Regions from separate parts of the Streptomyces hazeniae genome, predicted to be linked through region 2. Evidence: riboswitches for the same ligand, from Rfam matches in the RefSeq annotation. Region 2 holds a riboswitch; the other holds the start of a gene.
What was found. Region 2 has a riboswitch for cobalamin ahead of metE (5-methyltetrahydropteroyltriglutamate--homocysteine S-methyltransferase). Riboswitches for the same ligand answer to the same signal wherever they lie in the genome.

Region 1 (11,586 bases), on a different contig from region 2:
GGCGCGCTCCGCCTCCACCTTGTTGTCCGAGCCGTGGCGGAGCTGACCCGGCCGGACGGGCACCCGGTCCAGGTAGGTGGTGTAGCCGACCAGGTCGTCGGCCCCTGCAAGGGCGCCGCGGGTCTCGGGGGTGAGCCATGAGGGCCCGGCCGGGCCGGTGCCGACGACCACCACCTCGCCGTCCCCGGCGGCGCGTTCGGGCCGCGGCGCGTCCACCCGGCTGGGCAGTACGGCCAGGGAGAAGTAGGGCACCGTGCCGGCGTCGGTGCCGGCCAGCCGCCCGGTGCGTTCGCCGGGCATGGTCGCCCGCTCGACGTACAGGGCCTCGTCCAGCCGGCCGGAGCGTTCCAGCGCGCGGCGCACGTGCGGGAAGGTGCGGCCGAGCTTCATCACCGCCGCCGCGTCGGTGGCGGCGAGCCGTGCCGTCAGCTCTTCCTCCGGCAGGGTGCCGGGCAGGATCGTCAGCACCTCCTCGCCCTCGACCAGCGGGGTCCCCAGGCGGGCGGCCGCCGCGCTGACCGAGGTGACGCCCGGGATGACCTCGGTCGGGTAGCGGTGGGCGAGTCGCTTGTGCATGTGCATGTAGGAGCCGTAGAAGAACGGGTCGCCCTCCGCGAGCACGGCGACCGTCAGACCCGCGTCCAGGTGTGCGGCGAGGCGTGCGGCGGCCTCGGTGTAGAAGTCGTCCAGCGCCCCGCGGTATCCGCCGGGATGGTCGGTCCCCTCCGTCGTGACGGGGTAGACCAGCGCCTCCTCGACGTGGTCCTCCCGGATGTGCCGTGCGGCGATGGAACGCGCGATGGAACGGCCGTGGCGGGCGCTGTGGTAGGCGACCACGTCGGCGGCCGCGAGGGCTTCGACGGCGCGCATCGTCATCAACGACGGGTCGCCGGGGCCGAGTCCGACGCCGTACAGCCGTCCCGTACCGGAGGCGGCGTCCACGGGGACGGGGTAACCGGAGGCGGGGGTGGGGGCGTTCACTCTTCCTCGCTCGCGATCGCGTTGAGCGCGGCCGCGGCGAGCGCGCTGCCGCCGCGCCTGCCGCGCACCACCAGGTGTTCCAGGCCGGCCGGGTGGGCGGCGAGGGCGGCCTTCGACTCGACGGCGCCGACGAAACCGACCGGCACGCCGATGACGGCGGCGGGGCGCGGGGCTCCCGCGTCGATCATCTCCAGCAGCCGGAACAGGGCCGTCGGCGCGTTGCCGACGGCGACGACGCCGCCGTCCAGCCGGTCGCCCCACAGTTCCATCGCGGCGGCGCTGCGGGTGGTGCCCAACTGCGCGGCCAGCTCCGGCACGGACGGGTCGGACAGTGTGCACACCACGTCGTTGCCGGCGGGCAGTCGTTTGCGGGTCACGCCGCTGGCCACCATCTGCACGTCGCAGAGGACGGGCGCACCGGCACGGAGGGCCGTGCGGGCCCGCGCGACGGCGCCGGGGGAGAAGGCGAGATCGCGGACGAGGTCGACCATGCCGCAGGCGTGGATCATGCGCACCGCGACCTGCGCCACGTCCGGGGGGAGCCCGTCGAGGTCCGCCTCCGCCCGGATGGTGGCGAAGGACTGCCGGTAGATGGCCGCGCCGTCCTTCTCGTACGCGTAGGCGCCTGCGTGGCCTGCGCCACGGTGGTCGTCGGTCCCGTGCATGTGGGTGGCCCCGCCCCTCTCGATGGTCCCGGTCGTCTGGTCGCCGCTCATCTGGTCACCCGTCGGCGGTGGTGCGTGCCGCCGCGGTGGCGGTGAGCGCGGCGGCGAACTCCCCCGCGTCGTCCGTGCCGGGCACGGACACCTCGTAGCGGCTGTCGCCGGTGGCGACGGCGTCCACGTGCGGGCCCTTCGGACGTCCGCACCGCCGGGTGCAGCCCGACAGGTACACCGGCAGCGGCGGCCGGGAGTCATGGCCGGCGGCCGCGGCGCGGGCGTCCGCGCGTACGTCGGACAGCGACGCCGCGCAGCCCGGGCGTCCCGCGCAGGCACCGAGGCCGAACCACGGCGAGGCGGCCGAGGTGACCAGGCCGGCCGCTCCGGTCTCCGCGAGCGCGGTGGGCGCTGCGGCCGACGCGAGTCCCGGCACGACGACGCCGCGCCACGGGGTGACGCGGAGTACGCGGGTGCCCCGGGTGAGCGCCAGGTCGGCGAGCAGGCGCGCCTGCGCGGACGTGAGGGTTCCCAGCGGCGCGGTCACGCACAGGGCGGCGTGCACGCCCCCGGGCGCCACGACCACTCCGGGCGCGGGCCCCGCCCCTTCGACGTGCACGCCCGGGGTTGCGCGGCCCGCCCCGGCGGCGTCGCGTACGCGTGGGGCGCCGGCGTCGTGCCCGTCACCCGTGGCGGGGCCCGCGCCCGGTACGGGGGACGGCCGTCCGAAGCGGGTGCGGAGCGCCTCGGTGACGGCGGCGGCCGTGTCCGGGGCGTCGGAGACGCGCCAGGCGCCGGTGCCGAGGGCGAGGAAGGTCTGCGCGGCGTACAGCGCGGCGCCGGGGGCGTCCGCCGCCGGGACGGTGACCGCCGCGCCGGAGGTGCCGACCCGGACCACGGCCGTGCCGGACGCGTCCGCCGTGCCGTCGGCACCCGGCGCGGGCGTCGCCGCCGTCACCGTCACGTCGGCACCCAGGGCGGCGACGTCGCCGCGGCCGTCGTCGAAGGCGAAGAGGAAGCGCCCGGAAAGACCGGTGGCACCCGGGTCGGCGCACAGCAGGCGGTCCAACTCCCGGACCCACGGCCTGACGTCGGCGTGCCCGCGGGCGTCCAGGCCGGACAGGGGGGTGGCCACCACGTTGCGCACCCGTTCGTGCGCGGCGGAGGGCAGCAGCCCCGCCTCCCGCAGCCGGGCGGCGAGTTGGGCGCCGCAGCCGGCGGCGAGTCCGCGGAGCTGGACGTTGCCACGCGAGGTGAGGTGGAGGGCGCCGTCGCCGAGACGGTCCGCCGTGTCGGCGAGCAGGTGTGCCTGCGCGGCGGTGAGCGCACCGCCGGGCACCCGTACCCGTGCCAGGGCGCCGTCGTCCGCGGCGTGCAGCCGCAGCGCGCCCGGGCAGGCGTCGTGACGGCCCCGGACGGGGGCCGTCACGGGGGCAGGGCTCGCTGAGGTGCGGCCACGGGGCGTCGGCATCGCGGCGAGCATACAGACGGACGACGCCCGGACCGTATGCCCCGGATCACGGCCCGGAGCACCCGCGTTGCGCTTACGATGCTGGTCGGCGGGTCGTATGCCCGTCATCGCCGTTGACGGCGACAGGGGAGGAAGCCCGGTGCGACTCCGGCGCGGTCCCGCCACTGTGAGTCCGGTGAAGAGGAACCGGACGAGCCAGGAACTCCCGCCGTCCGACACCGCCCGGGGCGTGGACACCCCGAGGAAGGCTTCACGTCGCATGCCGCTTTCGCCCGCGGAACGAGACCCGCAGCCCGCCGACTCCCCCGGATCCGCACCCGACTCCTCCGACTCCTCCGACCCGTCCGGCTCCCCCGCCGTCCTGCTGCTGTCGACGTCCGACACCGACCTGCTCAGCGCCCGCGCGGCCGGCGGTCCCGTGCGCTACCGCTTCGCCAACCCCTCCCGCCTGGACCTGGACGACCTGCCGGGGCTCCTGGACGGCACCGGCCTGGTCGTCGTCCGGCTGCTGGGCGGGCTGCGGGCCTGGGAGGACGGGCTGGACGCGCTGCTCGCCGGGGACCGGCCGGTGGTGGTGCTGACCGGTGAACAGGCCCCGGACGCCCAGCTGATGGCGGCGTCGACGGTGCCCGTCGGGATCGCCGCCGAGGCGCACCGCTACCTCGCGCACGGCGGTCCCGGCAACCTCGAGCAGCTCGCGCGGTTCCTGTCCGACACGGTGCTGCTCACCGGACACGGCTTCGAGCCGCCCGCCGCCGCGCCGACCTGGGGCCCGCTGGAACGCACGGCCCCCGCACCCGCCGACGGCGCCCCCACGGTCGCCGTCCTCTACTACCGGGCGCATCACATGAGCGGCAACACGGCCTTCGTGGAGGTGTTGTGCGCTGCGCTGGAGGAGGCGGGCGCCCGCGCGCTCCCCCTGTACGTGGCGTCCCTGCGTGCTCCCGAGCCGGAGCTGATCGACGCACTGCGCGCGGCCGACGCGCTCGTCACCACCGTGCTGGCGGCGGGCGGCACCCGCCCCGCCGAGGCGTCGGCGGGCGGCGACGACGAGTCCTGGGACGCGGGCGCGCTCACCTCGCTGGACGTGCCGATCCTCCAGGCGCTGTGCCTGACGGGTTCGCGTGCCGCCTGGGAGGAGAACGACGAGGGCGTGTCCCCGCTGGACGCGGCCGGCCAGATCGCCGTCCCGGAGTTCGACGGGCGGCTGATCACCGTCCCGTTCTCCTTCAAGGAGATCGACCCGGACGGCCTGCCCGCCTACGTGCCCGACCGCGAACGGGCCGCCCGCGTCGCGGGGATCGCCGTCCGGCACGCCCGCCTGCGCCACGTGCCGCCCGCGGACAAGCGGATCGCCCTGGTGCTGTCCGCGTACCCGACGAAGCACTCCCGGATCGGCAACGCGGTCGGCCTCGACACGCCCGCCAGCGCCGTGGCGCTGCTGCGCCGGCTGCGCGCCGAGGGCTACGACTTCGGCGACGCCGAGATTCCGGGGCTGGCATCCGGAGACGGCGACGAGCTGATCCGCGCCCTGATCGACGCGGGCGGCCACGATCAGGACTGGCTGACCGAGGAGCAGTTGGCCCGCAACCCGGTGCGCATCCCGGCGGCCGACTACCGGCGCTGGTTCGCCGAGCTGGACCCGGCGCTGCGGGAGGCCGTGGAGGAGCACTGGGGGCCGCCGCCGGGGGAGATGTTCGTCGACCGCAGCCGCAACGACGAGGGCGACATCGTGCTCGCCGCGCTGCGGTTCGGGAACCTGCTGGTGCTGATCCAGCCGCCGCGCGGCTTCGGGGAGAACCCGGTCGCGATCTACCACGACCCCGACCTGCCCCCGTCGCACCACTACCTGGCCGCGTACCGCTGGATCGCCGCCCCGGACGGGGAGGGGGGTTTCGGCGCGGACGCGATGATCCACCTGGGCAAGCACGGCAACCTGGAGTGGCTGCCCGGCAAGAACGCCGGCCTGTCCGCGGGCTGCGCGCCCGACGCGGCGCTGGGCGACCTGCCGCTGGTGTACCCCTTCCTGGTCAACGACCCGGGCGAGGGCACGCAGGCCAAACGTCGGGTGCACGCCACGCTGATCGACCACCTGGTGCCGCCGATGGCCCGCGCCGACTCCTACGGCGACATCGCGCGCCTGGAGCAGCTCCTCGACGAGTACGCGCAGATCTCCGCGATGGACCCGGCCAAACTGCCCGCCATCCGCGCCCAGATCTGGACGCTGATCCAGGCCGCGAAGCTCGACCACGATCTCGGGATGGCGGACCGTCCGGACGACGACGGCTTCGACGACTTCCTGCTGCACGTGGACGGCTGGCTGTGCGAGGTGAAGGACGCGCAGATCCGCGACGGCCTGCACGTCCTGGGCGGTGCCCCGACCGGACCGGAGCGCGTCAACCTGGTGCTGGCGGTGCTGCGGGCCCGTCAGATCTGGGGCGGCACCTCCGCCCTCCCCGGCCTGCGCGAAGCACTGGGCCTGGACGAGGCCGCGGCGACCCGTACGGCCGCCGACGCGGCGGAGGAGCGGGCGCGGGCGCTGGTGCAGGCCATGGAGGACGCCGGCTGGGAACCGTCCGCGGTCTCCGGGGTGGCCGCGGGGGAGAACGAACAGGTGGCCCGCATCCTGGGGTTCGCCGCCCGCGAGGTGGTGCCCAGGCTGGCCGCCACGACGGACGAGATCGACCACGCGGTGCACGCGCTGGCCGGCGGGTTCGTGCCGGCCGGGCCGTCCGGCTCACCGCTGCGCGGGCTGGTCAACGTGCTGCCGACCGGCCGCAACTTCTACTCCGTGGACCCCAAGGCCGTGCCCTCGCGCCTCGCGTGGGAGACGGGGCAGGCGCTCGCCGACTCGCTGCTGGAGCGCTACCGCACCGACAACGGCGCGTGGCCGGCCTCCGTGGGCCTGTCGCTGTGGGGCACCAGTGCGATGCGCACCGCCGGGGACGACGTGGCCGAGGCGCTGGCGCTGCTGGGCGTACGGCCCGTGTGGGACGACGCGTCCCGGCGCGTCACCGGCCTGGAACCGGTGCCCCTGGAGGAGCTGGGGCGCCCGCGCATCGACGTGACGCTGCGCATCTCGGGCTTCTTCCGGGACGCGTTCCCGCACACCGTCGGCCTGCTGGACGACGCCGTCCGGCTCGCCGCGTCCCTCGACGAGCCGGACCAGGACAACCACGTCCGGGCGCACACCCGCGCCGAGATCGCCGAGCACGGCGACGAACGCCGCGCCACCACCCGCATCTTCGGCTCCCGACCGGGCACGTACGGCGCCGGCCTGCTCCAGCTGATCGACTCCCGCGACTGGCGCACCGACGCCGATCTGGCCGAGGTCTACACGGTGTGGGGCGGATACGCCTACGGCCGCGGGCTGGACGGGGCGCCGGCCCGGGAGGCGATGGAGAGCGCCTACCGGCGCATCGCGGTGGCGGCGAAGAACACCGACACCCGCGAGCACGACATCGCCGACTCGGACGACTACTTCCAGTACCACGGCGGCATGGTGGCCACCGTGCGTGCGCTGCGCGGCAGCGCGCCGGAGGCGTACATCGGGGACTCCACGCGTCCCGAGACCGTACGCACCCGCACCCTGGTGGAGGAGACCTCACGCGTCTTCCGCGCCCGCGTGGTCAACCCCCGCTGGATCGCGGCGATGCGTCGCCACGGGTACAAGGGCGCCTTCGAACTGGCCGCCACGGTCGACTACCTCTTCGGCTACGACGCCACCACGGGCGTGGTCGCCGACTGGATGTACGACAAGCTGGCCGAAACCTACGTACTGGACCCGGAGAACCGGGAGTTCCTCCAGCAGGCCAACCCGTGGGCGCTGCACGGCATCGCGGAGCGGCTGCTGGAGGCCGAGTCGCGCGGCATGTGGGAGAAGCCGGACCCCGCCGCGGTCGCGGCGCTCCGGGAGGTGCTGCTCGAAGCCGAGGGCGACCTCGAGGGCGACGCCGACTGACCCCCGCCGCACCCGCCCGGCGCAGCCGAACGGTTCCGCGCCGGGCACGCGGCCGGGGTGCGGGGCTTCGCCCCGCACCCGAGGACGGCCTTACCGCAGGTACATGCCGCTGGGGCCGCCGTGCTGCTGCGTCCACCCGTCGCCGGTGCCGAACTGCGCGAGCTGCTGGGTGAACTCGGCGGCGACCTGCTGCGGGTCCTCCGTCGCCGGGCGCGAGGTGATGTTCATCGCGACCGTGAGAATGCCGCTGACCGGCGCGTTCGGGGAGAGGCGCACCGGAGTGCAGGTGAAGGAGTACGTCTGCGGGGTGTCGGCGTCCCGCGTGATGAGGCGCGCCTCCGCCAGGGTGGTCGTCTGGCCGGTGCGGTACGCGTCGTCCATCGCCTTGAAGACGCCGACCGTGTCCAGGCCGGGCAGCACCGTACGGCCCTCGCTGAGGCGCTGGACGCGGCCGAACGCGTCGCCCTGGCGGCCGTTGGCGTAGCGCAGCACGTGCTTGGGGCCCTCGGTGAGCATGATGGGCCAGGGGGCGCCGTCGAAGACGGCGAACATCTCCTCCTGCTGCGTGAGCAGGCTGTCGCGCAGGCGGAACTCCGACAGCAGCGTCTCGGCGAGCTGCTGCATGCTCTCCTTCACGCCGCGGTCCCACTCGCGGGGCCGCATGTCGGCGACGCACACCGTGCCCAGGATGACGCCGGTGTGGTCGCGCAGCGGCGTACCGAGGTAGGCCCGCACGCCCATCTCGTTGACCAGCGGGTTGCCCTTGAAACGGGGGTAGTCGAAGACGTCGTCGAGGGCGAGCTGTGCGCCCTGTGCGACGACGTGCGGGCAGAAGCCGTAGTCGGTGGGGGCGGAGCGGGGGATGTCCGGGATGTCGCTGAGGTCGAAGGAGACGGCGCGGCGCTCCTGGCCGTCGTCGTCGCCGGACCGCGGGGCGTACATGCCGCGGAACATCTGCTGCTTGTCGTTGATGAAGTTGACCATGGCGAGCGGAGCCTGGGTCAGGCTTGCGGCGATCCGCGCCGTGCGGTCGAATTCGGCCTCGGGGTCCGGTGCGTTGAGGCCGAGGCGCTGCAGGCGTCGCCGACGCCGCTCGGCGTCATCAGGCTGATCGGGCGTCAGGGGGTCCATGGCCGCCCATGAAACCAGAATATCGTCTTCCGCACCGCCCCCCGGGCAACATCAGGGACAAGCGGTGACTGCTGCCGCAGGCACATGCCGGTATCAGTTGCCGTGTGGTCAATCTCTCAGGCTGTCCACAGTCCTGCGTGTTTAACCGACACCCGGTGACTTTGCGCCAGTTGGCTTCATGTCGATGGGCCTGATTCGTCCTTGCGTAGGACAATCGGCCCCCCAGGTAAAACCGGAGTGTGTGGTTCAGCTCGCGTCCTCCGGGTTCACGTATGCGCTTCCGTCATTGATCATTGGCGGGTTCGCTTGTCGACGGCCGGTCAAGAAACAAGCACACAACGCAGCGAAGGAGAGTTCCGATGGGTGGCAGGTCCGCAGGAGATGTCGATGAGCGCTCCGTGGCTGTCATCGGCCTGGCCTGCCGGTTCCCCGGTGCGGCGGATGCCGATCGGTTGTGGGAACTACTCGAGGCCGGCATCGACGCGACGAGCGAGACCCCGGCGGAACGCTACGACGTCGAAGCCCTCTACTCCGCCGGATCCGAGCCCGGTACCCTCGCCGCCCGCCGGGCGGGCTACGTCGAAGGGGCCGGCGACTTCGACGCCGAGTTCTTCGGCATGTCCCCCACCGAGGCCGCCGAACTCGACCCGCAGGCACGCCTGCTGCTCATGACGTCCTGGGAGGCTCTGGAGGACGCCGGACAGTGCGCCGGCACCCTCGCGGGGAGCCGCACCGGCGTCTACGTCGGCAACACCCGGGCCGACTACCTGGAGAACCAGTTCCGCCAGGGCCTCCAGTCCGTCGCGCCCTCCTACTTCCACAACTTCCGTCCCCTGCTGCCCGGACGCGTCTCCCGCGCCCTCGACCTGCGCGGCCCCAGCATCCTGGTCGACACCGCCTGCTCCTCGTCGCTCTCCGCCGTGCACTCCGCCGTGCAGGCGATGCGCGCCGGGGAGATACCCCTCGCCCTCGCCGCAGGGGTCAACATCCCGCTGCGTCCCGACGAGGGCGTGATGATGACCCAGGCCGGCACCCTCGCCCGCGACGGACGCAGCAAGTTCGGCGACGCGGGCGCCGACGGCTACTCGCCGAGCGACGGTGTCGGCGTGGTCGTCCTCAAGCCGCTGGCCGCCGCGCTCGCCGACGGCGACCGGATACGCGCCGTCATCCGCGGCAGCGCCGTCGGCAACGACGGCGGCACCGGCGACTCGCTTCTGCTGCCCTCCCTCGAGGGGCAACTGGACGTACTGCGGTGGGCGTACGAGGATGCCGGGGTGAATCCGGCGGACATCGACTTCGTGGAGGCGCACGGCACCGGCTCGCCCTCACTCGACCACCTCGAACTCGGCGCGCTCGGCCGCGTCCTGGGCGAGGGCAGGCCCGCGGAGCGGCCCTGCCTGGTCGGATCGGTCAAGACCAATATCGGGCACGCCGAAGCGGCCGGAAGCATCGCCGGCCTCATCAAGACGGTGCTGTGTCTGGAGCACGAGCAGGTCCCCGGAAACCTGCACTTCGACACCCCCAACCCCCTGGTCCCCTGGGACGAACTGCCGCTGGAGCTGCCCGCCAAACCGCAGGACCTCTCCGGCCGTGAACGGCCGCTGCTGGCCGGTGTCTCCGGTCAGGGCGCGTCCTGCCTCAACGCCCACCTGGTGCTCAGCCAGGGCCAGACCCGTGCGATCGACCCGGCGCTGGCTCCCGCACCGGAACACGTCGCCGAGCCGCAGCTGCTCGCCGTGTCCGCGCGCTCGCCGCAGGCGCTCGCGGACCTCGCCGAGGCGTACGTCCGCTACCTGTCCCCCGGCGGGCGCGGCTCGGTCCTTCCGCTGGCCGACGTCTGCTTCAGCGCCGCCACCCGCAGAGAGCACCACCAGCACCGGCTCGCCGTGATCGGGGCCACCCACGAGGAGCTGGCGGAAGCACTTCAGGTCACCGCCGTGCCGGACGCCGTCCCGCCGGCCGAACCGCCCGCCGGCCAGGACCGGCGCAAGGGCGCGCTGGCCAGCATGGCGGAGCGCTACCTGGGCCTGCGGTCCGCCGACGTCAAGCGCCGGGAGCTGCTGGAGGCCGCCGCCGAGCAGTACCGGGCCGGCGTACTCCCGCCCTGGGCCGAGGTGTTCCCGCAGGCCGGGCGCTTCGTGCCGCTGCCGCACTACGCCTGGCAGACGCGCCGCTACTGGGCGGGCGAGACCCCCGATCTGGACGCGGACGGCGAGGCACCGGACCTCGCCGGCCGGGTGCTGCGCGAACACGCCCGTACCGCCTACTCGGACGACTCGCAGCTCGCGGAGATCGGCATCGACTCCCTCGCCCGCCTCGGCATCGTGCTCCAGCTGGCCGAACAGCACGGGCTGGAGGTCGACATCGAAGACCTGGCGGAGCTGCGCACCGTGCGCGCCTTCCGCGCGTGGATCTCCGGCCTGGAGGCGAAGGTCGCATGACCGCCGCGAGCACCACCGCGAACACCACCGCGCCGAGAACGCTCTACGAGGTCTTCTCCCGCGCGGCGGCCGCCCACCCCGACGCCACCGCCCTGGAGATCGGCGACGAGCGCCTGACGTACGCCGAGCTGCGGCATCTCGCCGACCGTGCCGCCGCCCGTCTCACCGCCGCCGCCGGCGGAGCGCCGCCCCGCCGGGTGGGCCTGCTCGCCGGACGTACGGCCGCCGCCTACGTCGGCTACCTCGCGATCCTGCGCACCGGCGCCACCGTGGTGCCGCTCAACCCGGGCTTCCCGCCCGGCCGCAACGCGGCCGTCGCGGGGGCGGCCGGCCTCGACCTGACGATCGCCGAGGACGCCGAGGCCGGGAAGGAGACCGGCGTACCGCTGCTGCTCCTGGACCGGGACGACGTCACTCCGGGCGCCGACCACGCCGCCACCGTCGCCGCCGAGCCCGGACCGGCGGGACCGGACGACGTGGCGTACGTGATCTTCACCTCCGGCTCCACCGGCACTCCGAAGGGCGTGCCGGTCCTGCACCGCAACATCTGCACCCACCTGGCGCACATCGCCCAGCGGTACGCCATCGGTCCCGGCTCCCGGCTCTCCCAGTCCTTCGAGCTCACCTTCGACGGCTCGGTGCACGACCTGTTCGTCGCCTGGGCCTCCGGCGGCACTCTGGTCGTCCCGACCCAGGCGCAGCTCATGGCGCCGGTGAAGTTCGTCAACTCCCGCCGCCTCACGCACTGGTTCTCGGTGCCCGCGATCGCGTCGTTCGCCTCCCGACTGGGAACCCTGCGCCCGGACAGCATGCCGGACCTGCGCTGGAGCATCTTCGGCGGCGAGGCGCTGCCCGCGCCGCTGGCCCGCGCCTGGCAGGCCGCCGCGCCCCGCTCCACCCTCGAAGTGCTGTACGGGCCGACGGAGACCACCATCTCCTGCACCC
Region 2 (11,586 bases):
CTGCGCACCCATTCGCAGACCTCCGGGTGGTCGCTGACCGCCCAGGACGTGTACAACAACGTCACCCGTACCTGCGTCGAGGCGATGGCCGCCACGCAGGGGCACACGCAGTCGCTGCACACCAACGCCCTCGACGAGGCGCTGGCCCTGCCCACCGACTTCTCCGCGCGGATCGCCCGCAACACGCAGCTGCTCATCCAGCAGGAGTCCGGCACGACCCGGGTCATCGACCCGTGGGGCGGCAGCGCCTACGTGGAGAAGCTGACCCACGACCTGGCGCGCCGGGCCTGGCAGCACATCCAGGAGGTCGAGGAGGCCGGCGGGATGGCGCAGGCGATCGACGCCGGCATCCCCAAGCTGCGCATCGAGGAGGCGGCGGCCCGCACCCAGGCCCGGATCGACTCCGGGCGCCAGCCGGTGATCGGGGTCAACAAGTACCGCGTCGACAGCGACGAGCAGATCGACGTCCTCAAGGTCGACAACTCCTCGGTCCGCGCCCAGCAGGTCGAGAAGCTGCGGCGGCTGCGCGCGGAGCGCGACGAGACCGCCTGCCGGGACGCGCTCGACGCGCTGACCCGGGCCGCGGGCGGTGAGGGCAACCTGCTGGAGCTGGCCGTGAACGCTGCCCGCGCGAAGGCCACCGTCGGCGAGATCTCGGACGCCCTGGAGAAGGTGTACGGGCGCCACGCGAGCCAGATCCGTACCATCTCGGGGGTGTACCGCAACGAAGCCGGCGAGTCCCCGTCCGTGGAGCGCACCCGTGGTCTGGTGGCCACGTTCGAGGAGGCGGAGGGCCGCCGTCCGCGCATCCTGGTCGCCAAGATGGGCCAGGACGGCCACGACCGCGGCCAGAAGGTGATCGCCACCGCCTTCGCCGACCTCGGCTTCGACGTGGACGTCGGCCCGCTGTTCCAGACCCCCGCCGAAGTCGCCCGGCAGGCCGTCGAGGCGGACGTGCACGTCGTCGGCGTCTCCTCCCTGGCGGCGGGGCACCTCACCCTCGTCCCGGCGCTCAAGGAGCAGCTGGCCGAGGAGGGGCGCGAGGACATCATGATCGTGGTCGGCGGCGTGATCCCGCCGCAGGACGTGGAGACCCTGCGGGAGATGGGGGCGGCCGCGGTGTTCCCGCCGGGCACGGTGATCCCGGACGCGGCGTACGACCTGGTGGAGCAGTTGGCGGCCGGCCTCGGACACGACCGCTGAAGCCCATGGCCATCGACCTCGACACGTACGTCAAGGGCGTCCTCGCGGGGAAGCGGGCCGTCGTCGCGCGCGCCATCACGCTCGTGGAGTCCACGCGCCCGCAGCACCGCGCGCTCGCGCAGGAGCTGCTGACCGCGCTCCTGCCGCACAGCGGCCGGGCGCGGCGGATCGGCGTCAGCGGCGTACCGGGCGTGGGCAAGTCGACGTTCATCGACGCGTTCGGCACGATGCTCACCTCGCTCGGGCACCGGGTGGCCGTCCTGGCGGTCGACCCCTCGTCCAGCCGCACGGGGGGCTCCATCCTCGGCGACAAGACCCGCATGGAACGGCTCGCCGTCGACCCTGCGGCCTTCGTCCGCCCCTCCCCCACCGCCGGCACGCTCGGCGGGGTGGCCAAGGCGAGCCGCGAGTCGATCGTGGTGATGGAGGCGGCCGGCTACGACGTGGTGCTGGTCGAGACGGTCGGGGTCGGCCAGTCGGAGACCGCGGTCGCGAACATGGTCGACTCGTTCCTGCTGCTCACCCTGGCCCGTACCGGCGACCAGCTGCAGGGCATCAAGAAGGGCGTCCTGGAACTCGCCGACGTCATCGCCGTCAACAAGGCGGACGGCCCGCACGAACGCGACGCCCGCGCCGCCGGGCGCGAACTGGCGGGCGCGCTGCGGCTGATGCACGGCAAGGACGCGTTCTGGACGCCGCCCGTGCTCAGTTGCAGCGCCCGGGAGTCGACCGGCCTGGACACCGTCTGGGAACGCCTGGAGGAGCACCGGTCCCGGCTGGAGGCGTCCGGCCGCCTGGCGGGGAAGCGCCGCGACCAGCAGGTCGACTGGACCTGGGCGATGGTCCGCGACGAACTCCTCGGCCGCCTCCATGGCGACCCCGAGGTCCGGCGCCTCTCCCCCGCCCTGGAACAGCAGGTCAGGGACGGCGCGCTGACGCCGACGCTGGCGGCCGAGCGCATCCTGCGGGCGCTGGGCGGCCCGGCGCAGGGCGCCGCCGACGACCCGCACGGCTGACCCCGGCCGGGGCTCCGGCGCGGACCGGCCGCACCGGAGCCCCGGGAGCCGGTGGGTCAGGACTGGTGGAGCGCCTCGCCGGGACCGATGGGTATGCCGAGGAGCAGCCAGGCCACGAACAGCAGCATCCAGCCGAGGTAGAACGCCACGGTGTACGGCAGGACCAGCGCGAAGAGGGTTCCCAGACCCGCCCGCCTGTCGTACTGCTGGATGAAGCCGAGCATGATCGCGACGTACGGGCTCAGCGGGACGATGCAGTTCGTCGACGAGTCGGCGATGCGGTAGGCGAGCTGCACATAGGCGGGGTTGACGTCCTGCAGCATGAACATCGGTACGAAGATGGGCGCTTCGATGGCCCACAGCCCCGAACCGCTCGCGATGAGAAGGCTCAGCACGAGGGTGATCAGGCTGAAGCCGACGAGCCCGCCCACACCCGAGACGTCCAGACTCTCCATCAGCTCGGCGCCGTTGACGGCGACCCACAGGCCGAGCCGGCTCCACTCGAAGTAGGCGATGGCCTGCGCCGCCGCGAAGATCAGGACGAGGAAGCCGCCGAGGTTCTTCGCGGCCTCCGCCATGTACCGGGGCACGTCGCCGCTGCTGCGCAGCGCGTTGACGGTGACACCGTAGGCCACCGCCCCCACCACGAACAGCAGGAAGAGCAGCGGGACGATGCCGTCCAGGAGCGGCGACTCGACCAGCGAGCCGCCCTCGCCCCGCAGCGGCGACGAGGACGGAACCACGCAGGCGACGACGAGGAGCAGGTAGGCACCGCTCGCCAGCAGGGCGTTGCGCAGGCCGCGGCGCTGCTCGGGAGTCACCTGGGACCGTTCCAGGGCTGCGGCGTCGTCGTCCTCCTCGTCCTCGGCCCGGTAGGTGCCCAGACGGGGTTCCACGATCTTCTCGGTGACGAACACGCCGATGAGGGTGAGGACCACGACCGAGGCGACCATGAAGTACCAGTTCGCGACCGGGGACACCTCGGCCCCGGAGTCCACGATGCCGGCGGCCTCGGTGGAGATCCCGGACAGCAGAACGTCGGTGCCGGCGACGAAGAAGTTCGCCGAGAATCCGGCGCCGGCCGCGGTGAAACCGGCGGCGAGCCCCGCCAGCGGATGCCGGCCCACCGCGCGGAAGACGAGCGCCGCCAGCGGCGGGATGACGATGAAGGCCGCGTCGGACGCGAGGTTTCCGCAGATGCCGGTGAGGACGACGGCGGCCGTCACCAGGCGGGGCGGCGCTGCCAGGATCACCCGTTTGACGGCCGACTCGATCAGTCCGACCTGCTGGGCGAGGCCGATACCGAGCATCATGACCACCACCAGGCCCAGCGGCGGGAACTGCACGAAGTTGTCGAGCGCCGACGTCAGCATGTAGACGAGGCCGTCACCCGTGAGGAGGCTGCGGACGGGCTCGGTCTCGCCGCTCTCCGGGTTCTCCACGGTGACGTCGAACAGGCTCGTCACACCGGAGGCGACGATGACGAGGAGGGCGAGATGGACGAACAGGATGAACGGGTGGGGGAGTTTGTTGCCGACCCGTTCGATGCCGCCCAGCATTCTGCTGGAGACATCGTTGGCGCGACTTCTCAAGGTGAGCGGCATGGGAACCTTCACTTTCGGATGAGCGGACCCTCGGGGGACGGTGTTTCCGGGAGACACCGGGTCCGCTGAGCGGGGGTCAGAGGACGGTGCCGTCCTCTCCGGGTGCCGCGTCGCGGCGTCGTGCGCGGTCGACTTCGACGAGGCCCTGGGCCAGGGCACGGGCTCCCGTCGCCACCTGTTCGAGGTCGGTCCACTCCTCGGGGCAGTGGCTGCGGCCGCCGTGGGAGGGGACGAACAGCATGCCCATGGGCGCCAGCCGCGCCATGTGTGCGGCGTCGTGCCCGGCGCCGGAGAACATCGTGCGAGGCGGCAGGCCCAGGCGCGTGTTTCCCCGCTCGAGGAGTTCCCGTATCCGGGTGTCGGCGGCGACCGGGTCGGAGGTGGAGAGGCTGTGGAGGTCCGCCTGCACGCCGCGTCGCTCCGCGGCGGCCCGTGCCGCCGCGTCAAGCCCCCGGCCGCAGTCGTCCAGCCACTCCCGTTCCCCGGACCGGAACTCGACCCACAGGCGGGCGCGCCCCGGGACGACGTTCGGCGCGCCGGGCTCGATCTCGATCCGCCCGGTGGTGGCGACGCCGTCGCCCTCCTCGGCAGCGAGCCGCTCCGCGGCCAGAACGGTCTCCGCCGCCGCGCAGGAGGCGTCGTAGCGGTAGTTCATCGGGGTGGCGCCCGCGTGGTCGGGCCGCCCGGTGAACTCGACCCGGTAGCGGTCGATGCCCGCGATGGCGCTCACCACGGCCACCGGCAGCCCTTCGTGTTCCAGCACCGGTCCCTGCTCGATGTGCAGTTCGAGGAAGGCGGCGACGTCGTCACCGGACCACCGGGCTTCCGGCAGGTCGTCGGGCGAACCGCCCACCCGGGCGAGGGCGTCGCGCAGCGTCTCCCCCGCACCGTCGTCCAGGTCCAGGTGCTCGCGTGTCACCTCGCCGACCAGGGCACGGCTTCCCACGCAGCTGAGACCGAACTGGTTGGGCTCCTCGTTGAAGAAGTCGACGACCCGCAGCTCGTGTTCCAGCGCGATGCCCGCGTCGGCGAGGGTCCGTACGGCTTCGAGGGCCCCGAGCACACCGATGATGCCGTCGAAACGTCCGCCGCCCTCGACGGTGTCGGTGTGCGAGCCGGTGACGAGTGCGGGGGCGTCGGTCCGCGCGCCGGGGAGGGTGCCGATGAGGTTGTCGACCGCGTCCCGGCGTACCGTCAGGCCCGCCGCCTTCATGCGGGAGGCCATCCAGTCGCGGGAGGCCGCGTAGAACGGGGAGAACGCGCCGCGCGTCCACCCCGGCCGTTCGGGGTCGTGGAACTCCGCGAGGCGTTCGAAGTCGGCGCGCAGCCGCTCCACCGAGCAGGCGGGGACTGCGGGGACCGGTCCGTGGGACATGAAGGGGCCTTTCAGGTGGTGCTGTACGGAGGGGCGGGGAGCGTCCGGGCCGAGTCCTCGATCCGGGACGCGAGGGCGCGGGCGGCGGCGGTGAGGGCCCGGACCTCGGTGTGCGCGCGGTTCCCGTCGAAGCGGTGCTCCGGCCCGGCGATGCTCAGGGCGCAGGCCAGCCGTCCCCGCGGCAGGACGGGTACGCCGATGGCCACGGCATGCGGGTCGACCTCGCCGCGGCTGACGACGTAGCCCTGCTCGCGGATCCGGGCCAGCTGCGTGCGCAGCGTGGCCTTGGCCGGCGTACCGGGGGTGAACCGTTCCAGGCGCCCGCCGAGCACGCGGTCGATCACGTCCTGCGGCGCGAAGGCGAGCAGGGCCTTCGCGGAGGCTCCGGCGTGGAGTGGCCGCAGTGTCCCGGGCGCGAAGGACAGGCGCATGGAGTGCGGGGAGTCGAGGCTCTCCACGACCAGCGCCGAGAGGCCGGCGGGCACCGTGAGCAGCACGGTCTCGGAGGTCTCGGACACCAGGTCGCGCAGGAATGGGAGGGCCAGGGAGCGGAGGGTCTGGCCGGTGCCCGGGCCGTCCTGGAGACGGGACAGCCGCGGGCCGACGCGGTACGTTCCGTGGCCGTCGGCCTCCAGGAATCCGTCGTCGACGAGCCTGCGGACGAACCGGTAGACGGAGCTGGTGGAGAGCCCGGTGCGCGCGGCCACCTCGTCGGCGCGTTGCGGCCCGCCGTCGACGACGGCGGCGAGGACGTTCAGCCCTCTCGCGAACGAGGAGGAACGCGGTGCGCCGGGCATCAGCCGTCCTCTTCCGGTGGCGCGGGGAAGGGCGCCGGGGCGAGGAAGCGTCCACGTCCCGCCGCGGAGCGCACGGAGTCGCCGTCCCAGATCACCTCGCCGCGGGAGACGGTGCACCGCACCCTGCCGCGGATCCGCATGCCGTCGAAGGGACTCCAGCCCGCGTGCGACCGCAGCCGGGAGCCGTCCACCGTCCACTCCGCGTCCGGGTCGAGGATCACCAGGTCGCCGTCCAGCCCGGGCCGCAGGTCGCCCTTGCGGTCCCCGAGGCCGAAAGCGTGTGCCGCCCGGGTGGAGAGGCAGCGCACCAGCTCACGGGGCGTCATCCGGCGCTCGTGCAGGGCCGCGCCGGCCACCAGCGGCAACAGCGTCTCCACGCCCGGCCCGCCGGAGGCGTTGTCGAGGACGTGGTCGCGCTGCTTGAGGGCGAGCGGCCACGGGGCGTGGTCCGAGGCCACCATGTCGAGCGCGCCGCTGCGGAGCCGGTGCCAGAGCCCGTCGGTCTCCGCCGGGGTGCGCAGCGGCGGGTTGTACTTCAGCCGGGCGCCGCCGCGGACCATGTCCTGCTCGGTCAGGGTCAGATAGTGCGGGCAGACCTCGGTGGTGACCGAGGTGCCCGTGCGTCGGTGCCACTGCACCAGGTCGACGGCGTGCGGTGTGCTGACGTGGCAGAAGTGCAGGTGCACGCCGGAGGCACGGGCGAACTCGAGCACGGCCGCCACGGCGGCCGTCTCGGCGACCGGCGGCCGGGAGAGGCCGTGCTGCAGCGGCCCCGAGGCGCCGGACGCCCGCAGCCGCGCCAGGTTCCGCTGCACGATCTCGTCGTTCTCGGCGTGGACGCAGACCCGGAGCCCGGTCCGGGCGATCTCGGCGAACGCGTCGAGCATCTCCCCGTCCGGAGTCCGGGGGAAGCGCCGGGGATCGGTCTGGAAGGTGGACAGCTTGAAGCAGGCCGCGCCCTCGGCCGCGAGCTTCGGGATCTCGGCGATGCCCTGCCCGCCGGGCTCGACGGTCGCGTACATCCCGACGTCGACGTGCGCCTCGCGCAGCACCGCCGCCCGCTTGTCGCGGAAGGCGTCCACCGACCAGACCGGCCCGGCCTCGTCGAACGGCATCTCCAGCAGCGTCGTGACGCCGCCCGCGGCCGCGGAGCGGGTCGCGGCCTCGATGCCCTCCCCCGCGTGGCTGAGGCAGTGCACGTGCGGGTCGACGACGCCCGGCAGGACGTACGCCCCGCCCGCGTCGACGCGCTCGGCGGCGGGCGCGTCGCTCGGCGTCCCGCGCACGGCCAGGACGCGTCCGTCGCGCACCCGGACCTCGCCGCGGGGGAACTCCCGCTGGGAGGTCACCACGTGGCCGGTCACGGAGAGGTCGGCGTCGAGGTCTTCCGGGTCGAACATGCGCCAGACCCTGCAACAGGTGTCACGGACCGACAACCGTCTTCCCACCCTTTGGGAATCCGCAGGTCGTGGCGTAGCCGAGGGGTCACGAGGGGTCCCGGGCCCGACGCGGACGGCGGCGGGGCGCGCCGTCGTGCGCTCGGCCGGCACGGGTCCTGCCCGTCGGCGCGTGTCCCACGTCACCCTCCACATCGTGGACGTGATCGGCGGCCGGCGCGGTGGGCGCGTAGGCTCGGCAGAAGCAGCTGGTTCGCCCCCGTCCGCCAGGCGGGACGCGTCGCAAGAGGGAACCCGGTGGGAATCCGGGACTGCCCCGCAGCGGTGAGCGGGAACGACCGCCGTCACACGCACTGGGCCCGGCAACGGGCCCGGGAAGCGACGGCCTGTAGGTGTCCTGACGGGACGTGCCCGCGAGTCCGAAGACCTGCCACTGCCCGTGCGCGGCCGAACCGCGCACGGACATCCCGGTGACCTCGAGGGCGGGTCGGCGTACACACCAGGCGGACGACCGCGCCGTGCCGCGCGGGGTCGTCTCCGTCCGGTCCGTCACCTTCGCACCCTCGTCCCCTCCGGGACTTACAGGGACGTCTCGCGAAGGAGAACTCCGTGACATCGAAGTCCGCAGCCGCGGCAGCACGGGCCACCGTGTACGGCTACCCGCGCCAGGGTCCGAACCGTGAACTCAAGAAGGCCGTCGAAGGCTACTGGAAGGGCCGCGTCACCGCGGACGCCCTCCGTGGCACGGCCGCCGAACTGCGCGCCGCCAACTGGCGGCAGCTGGCCGCAGCCGGCATCCAGGAGGTGCCGACGGGAGACTTCTCCCTCTACGACCACGTGCTGGACACCAGCGTCATGGTCGGCGCCGTCCCCGAGCGGCACCGTGAGGCCGTCGCCGCCGGCGCCCTCGACGGCTACTTCGCCATGGCGCGCGGCACGCAGGACGTCGCGCCGCTGGAGATGACCAAGTGGTTCGACACCAACTACCACTACCTGGTCCCCGAGCTGGGCCCGGACACCGCCTTCGCCGCGGGCTCCGGCAAGCAGGTCGCCGAGCTGAAGGAAGCGCTGGCCCTGGGCCTGAGCGCACGTCCGGTCCTCGTCGGCCCCGTGACCTACCTGCTGCTGGCCAAGCCGGCCCCCGGCGTCGCCGCGGACTTCGACCCGCTGACCCTCCTCGACCGGCTGCTGCCCGTGTACGCGGAGGTCCTGGCCGACCTGCGGGCGGCCGGTGCCGCGTGGGTGCAGCTCGACGAGCCCGCGCTCGTCCAGGACCGCACCCCGGCCGAGCTGAACGCGGCCGCACGCGCCTACCGTGAGCTCGGCGGCCTCGCGGACCGTCCCCAGCTGCTCGTCGCGAGCTACTTCGACCGTCTCGGCGAGGCCCTGCCGGTGCTCGCGAAGGCGCCCGTGGAGGGCCTGGCGCTGGACTTCACCGGCGCCGGCGCCGGCAACCTCGACGCGCTCGCCGAAGTGGGCGGGCTCCCCGGCAAGCGGCTGGTCGCCGGTGTCGTGGACGGCCGCAACATCTGGGTGAACGACCTGGGGAAGTCGCTGACCACCCTCGGGACCCTGCTCGGCTTCGCGGACCGGGTCGACGTCGCCCCCTCCTGCTCCCTGCTGCACGTGCCGCTGGACACGGCTCCGGAACGGGACATCGACCCGCAGATCCTGCGCTGGCTGGCCTTCGCGCGGCAGAAGACCGCGGAGGTCGTCACGCTCGCCAGGGGCCTGGCCGACGGCACCGACACGATCGCCACGGAACTCGCGGCGAACCGCGCCGACCTGGCCTCCCGCGCCGGCTCGGCGCTCACCCGCGATCCGGCCGTCCGGGTCCGCACCGCGGCCGTCACCGAGGCCGACTCCCGCCGCTCGCACGCGTATCCCGACCGCGCGGCGGCCCAGCGCACCCGGCTCGGCCTGCCGCTGCTGCCCGTCACCACCATCGGGTCCTTCCCGCAGACCGGCGCGCTGCGCGCCGCCCGCGCCGACCTGCGCGCCGGTCGCCTCGACACCGCCGGCTACGAGGACCGCGTCCGGGCCGAGATTCAGGAGGTCGTCACCTTCCAGGAGAAGGCGGGCCTGGACGTCCTGGTGCACGGCGAGGCCGAACGCAACGACATGGTGCAGTACTTCGCCGAACAGCTGACGGGCTACCTCGCCACGCAGCACGGCTGGGTGCAGTCCTACGGCACCCGCTACGTCCGGCCGCCGATCCTCGCCGGGGACATCTCCCGCCCCGCGCCGATGACGGTGCGCTGGACGGAGTACGCCCAGTCGCTCACCGGCCGTCCCGTCAAGGGCATGCTCACCGGCCCCGTCACCATGCTCGCCTGGTCGTTCGTCCGCGACGACCAGCCGCGCGCCGACACCGCCCGGCAGGTGGCCCTCGCACTGCGCGACGAGGTGCGCGACCTGGAGGCCTCCGGCAGCGCCGTCATCCAGGTCGACGAGCCCGCGCTGCGGGAGACCCTGCCGCTGCGCACCGGCGACCGGGAGGCGTACCTGGCGTGGGCCACGGAGGCGTTCCGGCTCACCACGAGCGGCGTGCGGCCGGACACCCAGATCCACACGCACATGTGCTACGCGGAGTTCGGCGACATCGTCCAGGCCATCGACGACCTCGACGCCGACGTCATCAGCCTGGAGGCCGCCCGCTCCCACATGCAGGTCGCCCGTGAACTGGCCTCGCACGGCTACCCGCGCGAGGCGGGACCGGGGGTCTACGACATCCACTCGCCCCGCGTCCCCTCCGCCGAGGAGGCCGCCTCGCTGCTGCGCAAGGGCCTCGAGGCGATCCCGGCCGAACGGCTGTGGGTCAACCCGGACTGCGGCCTGAAGACCCGCGGCTGGCCGGAGACCCGGGCCTCCCTGGAGAGCCTCGTGTCCGCCGCTCGCACGGTCCGCGGGGAGCTGTCCTCGTCCTGACCGGTCCGCACGGCTCCGGGGCCGGGCGGCGTGCCGGGACTCGGCACGCCGCCCGGTGCGGCGACGGGGTCAGGTGTCCTGGTCCGTGGGGCGGTCGGACGGCCCGGCGGCCGCGCGTTCGATCTCCTTGCGGCGGCCCTCGGTGACGGGGGGCTCGGCCTGTCCGCCGTGGAACCAGCGGCTCAGCGCCGCGCGGGCCCGGACCCGGCGCGGCGGACGGCCGGGGGCGGTGTGCAGGGTTCCGGGGGTCAGCGGGGCCGTGCCGGACCGGACGAGGATGCGGTACATGCGGTCGGCCGGCACGGGCAGGTGGCGGGACGTGAAGCCGCCCTCGACGGTCTGGCTGACGCCGCCGCCCTCGATCCCGTCGGTCAGCAGGTCGCGTTCCCGGTCCTGCAGTGCGGTGCAGAGCCGTTTGGTGACCAGGAAGGCGAGCACCGGCGCCACGATCAGGGCGACGCGTTCGACCTGGCGCATCGTGTTCACGGAGGTGCCGAAGACGTAGGCGAGGATGTCGTCCCCGCCGGCGACGAGGAGGACGGCGTAGAAGGTGAAACCGGCGACGCCGAGCCCGGTGCGGGTGGGCTGGTGGCGCGGCCGGTCGCACAGGTGGTGCTCGCCGCGGTCGCCGGTCAGCCAGCGTTCGAGGAACGGCCAGGCGTACAGCAGGGTGAACAGCAGTCCGGGCAGGACGAGGCCGGGAATGAAGACGTTCCAGGACACGGTGTGCCCGGCCAGGTTGGTCTCCCAGGGCGGCATCAGGCGCAGACCGCCGATGAGGAAGCCGATGTACCAGTCGGGCTGGGAGCCGTTGCTCACCTGGGAGGGCACGTTGGGGCCGTACACCCAGATCGGGTTGACCTGGGCGAGCGCCCCCATCGCCACCAGCACGCCGGAGACCAGCAGGAACAGCGAGGCCGAACGCACCGCGAACTGGGGGAACATCGGGATGCCCACGGCGTTGCGGTTCGTGTGGCCGCGGGTCGCCCACTGCGTGTGCTTGAGGTAGAAGACCAGGATCAGGTGGACGGTGATCAGCGCCAGCAGCAGGCCGGGCACCAGCAGGATGTGGACGCTGTAGAGGCGCTGGGTGATCTCCTCGCCGGGATACTGGCCGCCGAACAGGAACAGCGCGACGTAGGTGCCGACGACGGGAAGGGACAGCGCGATCCCCTGGGCGACCCGCAGTCCGGTTCCGGAGAGCAGGTCGTCGGGCAGGGAGTAGCCGGCGAACCCCTCGAAGATCGCCAGAACGAACAGCGTGAG

Region 1: linked by a shared signal. The riboswitch ahead of cobN (cobaltochelatase subunit CobN) and the one ahead of metE (5-methyltetrahydropteroyltriglutamate--homocysteine S-methyltransferase) in region 2 are both predicted to bind cobalamin.

Annotation. Positions count from the first base shown of each region.
Region 1 covers NZ_JAVREQ010000013.1:45,476-57,061, forward strand. The annotation lists gene RM572_RS15630 (precorrin-2 C(20)-methyltransferase) at 1-981, opposite strand, end outside; gene RM572_RS15635 (precorrin-8X methylmutase) at 978-1,646, opposite strand; gene cobG (precorrin-3B synthase) at 1,702-3,108, opposite strand; cobalamin riboswitch at 3,181-3,332, shown strand; gene cobN (cobaltochelatase subunit CobN) at 3,368-7,069, shown strand; gene RM572_RS15650 (GAF domain-containing protein) at 7,160-8,200, opposite strand; gene RM572_RS15655 (beta-ketoacyl synthase N-terminal-like domain-containing protein) at 8,599-10,641, shown strand; gene RM572_RS15660 (amino acid adenylation domain-containing protein) at 10,638-11,586, shown strand, end outside.
Region 2 covers NZ_JAVREQ010000003.1:15,280-26,865, forward strand. The annotation lists gene scpA (methylmalonyl-CoA mutase) at 1-1,203, shown strand, start outside; gene meaB (methylmalonyl Co-A mutase-associated GTPase MeaB) at 1,209-2,219, shown strand; gene RM572_RS05300 (AbgT family transporter) at 2,276-3,823, opposite strand; gene RM572_RS05305 (M20 family metallo-hydrolase) at 3,900-5,198, opposite strand; gene RM572_RS05310 (IclR family transcriptional regulator) at 5,210-5,995, opposite strand; gene RM572_RS05315 (dihydroorotase) at 5,995-7,395, opposite strand; cobalamin riboswitch at 7,680-7,821, shown strand; gene metE (5-methyltetrahydropteroyltriglutamate--homocysteine S-methyltransferase) at 8,002-10,320, shown strand; gene qcrB (cytochrome bc1 complex cytochrome b subunit) at 10,390-11,586, opposite strand, start outside.